Regions from separate parts of the Arthrobacter sp. JSM 101049 genome, predicted to be linked through region 2. Evidence: riboswitches for the same ligand, from Rfam matches in the RefSeq annotation. Region 2 holds a riboswitch; the other holds the start of a gene.
What was found. A riboswitch is a leader RNA that binds a small molecule or an ion and turns the genes downstream of it on or off. The one in region 2 is predicted to bind glycine.
Positions count from the first base shown of each region.

Region 1 (2,458 bases), on a different contig from region 2:
GCGGGATCATCGTGCGGTCCAGCGCCAGATCGCGGTCCGAGAGGCGGCGCAGGTAGCGGAGCATCTGGGTCTCGGAGCGGACCGAGTGGAAGATCGGGTGGGTCATGTACTCGCTGGAGCGCACGACGGCGGAGGGCAGCTTCTCGGCTGCCCCGGCTTCCGCGCGCTCCACCCCGGTCGCTGCATCGGCGACGCCGAAGGCCTCGGCGATGGCTACCAGGTGGGCGCTCGTGGTGGTCTCATCGGTGGAGATGCCCACGGTGTCGGCGTCGAGGCGGCGCAGGTTGATCCCGCGCTCCTCAGCGGCGGTGATGACCTCGGCGGCGCGGCCGGCGGCCGTGACCGTGAGGGTGTCGAAGAACGCCTCGGCGGCCAGCTCGAATCCGGCGTCGGACAGGACGGCGGCCAGCGTGCTGGCGCGCAGGTGGGCGCGGCGGGCAATCGCCTGCAGGCCCTCCGGGCCATGGTAGACGCCGTACATGGAGGCGGTGATGGCCAGCAGCGCCTGGGCGGTGCAGATGTTGGAGGTGGCCTTCTCGCGGCGGATGTGCTGCTCGCGGGTCTGCAGCGCCAGGCGGTAGGCGGGTCGACCGGCGTCGTCCTTGGAGACGCCGACCAGGCGTCCGGGCAGCGAGCGCTCCAGGCCCTTGCGCACGGACATGTAGGCGGCGTGCGGGCCGCCGAAGAACAGCGGGACGCCCAGGCGCTGGGTGTTGCCGACGGCGATGTCGGCGCCCTGCTCGCCCGGGGGCACGATGAGGGTCAGCGAGAGGATGTCGGCGGCGACGGTGACCATGGCACCGCGTTCCTTGGCGGCGGCGATGATCGCGGCCTGGTCGACCACACGGCCGGAGTTGCCCGGCTGCTGCAGCACGATCCCGGAGATCTCGCCCTCGGGCAGGCCGGCGGAGAGGTCGGCGATCTCGAGCTCGAAGCCCAGGGCCTTGGCCCGGCCCTCGACGACGGCGATGGTCTGCGGGAAGAGGTCGGCATCCAGGACGGTCTTGGCGTCGCCCTTGGCCTTGTTGGCGCGGCGCATCATCAGCACGGCCTCGGCGACGGCGGAGGCCTCGTCGAGCAGCGAGGCGTTGGCGATCGGCAGGCCGGTCAGGTCCGAGACCATCGTCTGGAAGTTCAGCAGGGCCTCGAGGCGGCCCTGGGAAATCTCCGGCTGGTACGGGGTGTAGGCGGTGTACCAGGCGGGGTCCTCGAGGACGTTGCGCAGGATGACCGGCGGGGTGAAGGTGTCGTAGAAGCCCTGGCCGATCATCTGGGTCTTCAGGATGTTCTTCGCGGCGATGGCGCGCAGGTCGGACAGGACCTCGGCCTCGGAGCGGGCCGCGGGCAGGTCCAGCGGTTCGGACTGGCGGATGTCGGCGGGCACTGCGGTGTCGACGAGGTCGTCGAGGCTGGCGTAGCCAAGCTGGCGCAGCATGGTCTCGGTGGCATCGCCACGCGGGCCGATGTGGCGGTCGGCGAACACGAGGTCGCCGGGGACTGTGGTGGGACGGGCCGTGGTCTCGGTCATCTGGGGGAACTCCAAGGGTGGTCGGTGTGCGCTGCACGCCGAATGAGCTTCGGTTCCTCCCCGACTCTGTATTGGACCTGAGAGATTCCGCCGCGCCGGTGTCCCGGACGCGGCTTGCACCGTCGGTGAGAGCATCCCTGGCTCCGGTGGACCGGTGCCTTGTGGTGCTGCTGCTTTCCAGAGTTGCCTCAGCGCGGCGGTACGGGTGCCTGAGAGATTCCCGGGGAGGGTATTGCTCCTACGGCGCCCGCCAGTGGTTCTGAACGGGACTCTCCCGCCGCATGTCATTGGCGTGTGCCCCGCGGACGGGGCACTCCCCCATCTTAGCCGAGGCGCCGTGACCAGGACAACAGGCGCCAGGCACCCGGGGACTCAGCGTTCCGTGGCACGGCGCAACAGCCCGGGCTCGTCCTCGATGGCCTGCAGGGACAGCGTCTTGTACCCCTCGTCGTCGACCAGCACGGTCAGCCGGTCGTCCTCGATACTCATGACGATCCCGGGACCCCAGTCCTTGTGGACCACAGCGGACTGCGGGGCGAAGTCCCCGTCCTCGTCGCTGATGTCCACCGCGGTGCCGGCCAGGCAGTTGTCGCAGTTGCCGCAGGTTTCGGCCAGCTCCTCGCCGAAGTAGCCCAGCAGGTACTGCCGCCGGCAGCCGTCGGTCTCGGCGTAGCCGCGCATCATCTCGATCCGGGTGTCATCGATGCGCTGCCGGGTCTCGGCCGTCTCCACGGCGCGCCGCACCGCCTCGGCGGGGCGCACGTCCGGGTCGATGCGCAGGCCGCCGCGCCGGGCGGTGAGCACTCCTGCGGATTCGAGCAGGTTGACGATGCCGGTGACCCGGCGCGCGGGCAGCCCGACCTGTTCGCGCAGGGCCGCCCCCTTGAGAGGTCCACCGGCCGCGCGCAGGGCTTTGGCCACGTCGCGGAC
Region 1 covers NZ_JBGFFC010000001.1:624,293-626,750, forward strand. Annotated here, with positions in the region: gene gcvP (aminomethyl-transferring glycine dehydrogenase) at 1-1,528, opposite strand, end outside; glycine riboswitch at 1,716-1,815, opposite strand; gene AB8M85_RS02950 (helicase-related protein) at 1,901-2,458, opposite strand, start outside.
Region 1: linked by a shared signal. The riboswitch ahead of gcvP (aminomethyl-transferring glycine dehydrogenase) and the one ahead of AB8M85_RS10140 (DUF5058 family protein) in region 2 are both predicted to bind glycine.

Region 2 (2,458 bases):
ACGACGCCCTGGCAGCCGACCTCGCCGCACTGCTGGAGGCACTGGACCTGCAGGACGCCACCCTGGTCGGCTTCTCCATGGGAGGCGGCGAGGTGGTCCGCTACATCACCCGGCACGGCGAGGACCGCCTGCGCTCCGTCGTCTTCGCCGCAGCGGTCCCCCCGTACCTGCTCAGGTCCGCCTCCAACCCGCAGGGGCCGCTGACGGAGTCGGCCGCCCAGGACATGCAGGTGCAGTTGGCCTCCGACCGCGAGGGGTTCCTCCAGGGGTTCATGCGGACCTTCTACTCTGCGTGGGGCCACCTGCTGGTCAGCGCCGAGGAGCTTGAGGCCGCCCTGGCGATGACCCGCGAAGCCCACCACGATGCGGTACTCGGCTGCATGGAGGCCTTCGGCTTCACGGACTTCCGCGACGAACTGGCCGGCATCTCCGTCCCCGCCCTGGTGGTCCACGGGGACAGCGACGGGATCGTCCCCCTCGACGGGTCGGGCCGGCGGACGCACGAAGCCGTCGTCGACAGCGAACTCGTCATCATCCGCGGTGGCCCGCACGGCCTGAACGCCTCGCACCCCGACGAATTCAACGCGGCGCTCTTGGAGTTCCTCGCCCGGTAGCGGCAGCCGCGTCGGTGACCGCCCTGCCGCGGAAACCGACGAACAAGTTCGCTGACCGAACATTAGTTCACAAATATTTCACTCTATGTCGCGGCGTATTTGGTGACGCGAGTCACGTCGGGGATCCTTGCAGGACGCGGCCACGTTCGCCGCCGTCAATTGAATACCTTCCGATCACACGCGGCTGGAGAGTCCCGACCACCACACTCGGGCACCGAAGGGGCAAGCTCCCGCAATCTCTCAGGTACCAGGTACAGCCACGTGAGGAGACTCTGGAGAGCGGCCGCCCCTCGGGCGGCCCACCGACGAGGCACACCGGCGCCAGCGCGCCGGTCCAACTTTCAGGTTCAGGACAGAGCGGGGACCGAGCACACCGGGCCATCCAACCTCCGGCCGTGCCGTTATTGCACCCTTCGATGAATGGTTGACCCATGCACCTGCCCACCGCGCTGCCCGCTGCCGCCGACAACAACTCCACGGACATCCTCGCCATCGCCAACTCGCCCATCCTCTGGGCCTGCGCGATCGGCGTCTTCCTCGTCATCATCGTCCAGAGCGTCATCTACCTGAAGGCCGCTCGCATCGCCGCCCCGTCCATCGGGATGACCTCGTCGGAGCTCAAGACGAGCTTCCGCGCCGGGGCCATCTCGGCGCTGGGGCCCTCGCTCGCCGTCGTCATGGTCGCCGTCGCCCTACTGACCGTCTTCGGCACGCCTGCTGTGCTGGTGCGCATCGGCCTGATCGGCTCCGTCTCCTACGAAACCGCAGCCGCGGCCATCGCCGCCAACACCGCCGGCGCCGAACTCGGCGGCCCCACCTACACCCAGGCCGTCTTCGGCCTCGCCCTGGCCGCGATGAGCCTGGGCGGCGCCATGTGGATGATCGCCACGCTCATCCTCACCCCGCTGCTCAAGCGGGGCGATTCGGCGCTGCGCAAGGTCAACCCCGCGATCATGCTCATCGTCCCCGGCGCCGCCATGGTCGGCGCGTTCTCCGTGCTCGGGATCGCCGAACTGCCCAAGTCGTGGATCCACGTCGTCGCGTTCCTGTCCTCCGCGGTGATCATGACCATCCTGATGGTGATCGCCAAACGCGTCGGCAAGCCCTGGATCAAGGAATGGGCGCTGGGCATCGCGATCATCCTCGGCCTGGCCATCACCTACGCCGCCACCCGCCTCTAGGCGCCGAACAGACTTCCAGGAGCACACCATGCCCATTGCAACCCAAGCGCACCAGGCGCTGTCCGCCTTCGACACCACCACCTCCCGATGGGGCCGGATCACCATGATCGCCGGCCTGTTCTTCTCCCTGTCCGCCCCGGCCTACCTCGTCTTCTTCTCGGGCCTGGACATCCAGGTCTCCGGCATCCTCGGGGCGTTCGCCGCCCTGGCCGCCGTGTTCGGCGTCATCTGGATCGTGGAACCGCTGACCTACTACCCGATCCTCGGCGCCTCCTCGATGTACCAGGCGTTCATGATCGGCAACATCTCCAACAAGCTGCTGCCCTCGGCGATGATCGCCCAGTCGACCATCGGCGCCAAGCCCGGCACCCGCAAGGGTGAGCTGTCCGCCGTCGCCGCCATCTGCGGCGCCGCGACCGTCCACCTGGCCTCCCTGTTCATCTTCGTCGGCCTGCTGGGCACGTGGCTGGTCAGCATCATCCCGGCCGACATCGTCCAGACGGTACAGGTCTACATCCTGCCGACCGTCATGGGCGCCGTCCTGGTCCAGGCGATCGTCAGCCAGAAGGCCCCGCGCTCGGCGGTCATCGCCGTCGCGGTCGCCCTGGTCGTGAACTTCGTCCTGCTGCCGCTGATCCCGGGCCTGGCCATGTTCGCCACCGC
Region 2 covers NZ_JBGFFC010000003.1:149,406-151,863, forward strand. Annotated here, with positions in the region: gene AB8M85_RS10135 (alpha/beta fold hydrolase) at 1-614, shown strand, start outside; glycine riboswitch at 789-881, shown strand; glycine riboswitch at 885-972, shown strand; gene AB8M85_RS10140 (DUF5058 family protein) at 1,046-1,795, shown strand; gene AB8M85_RS10145 (hypothetical protein) at 1,824-2,458, shown strand, end outside.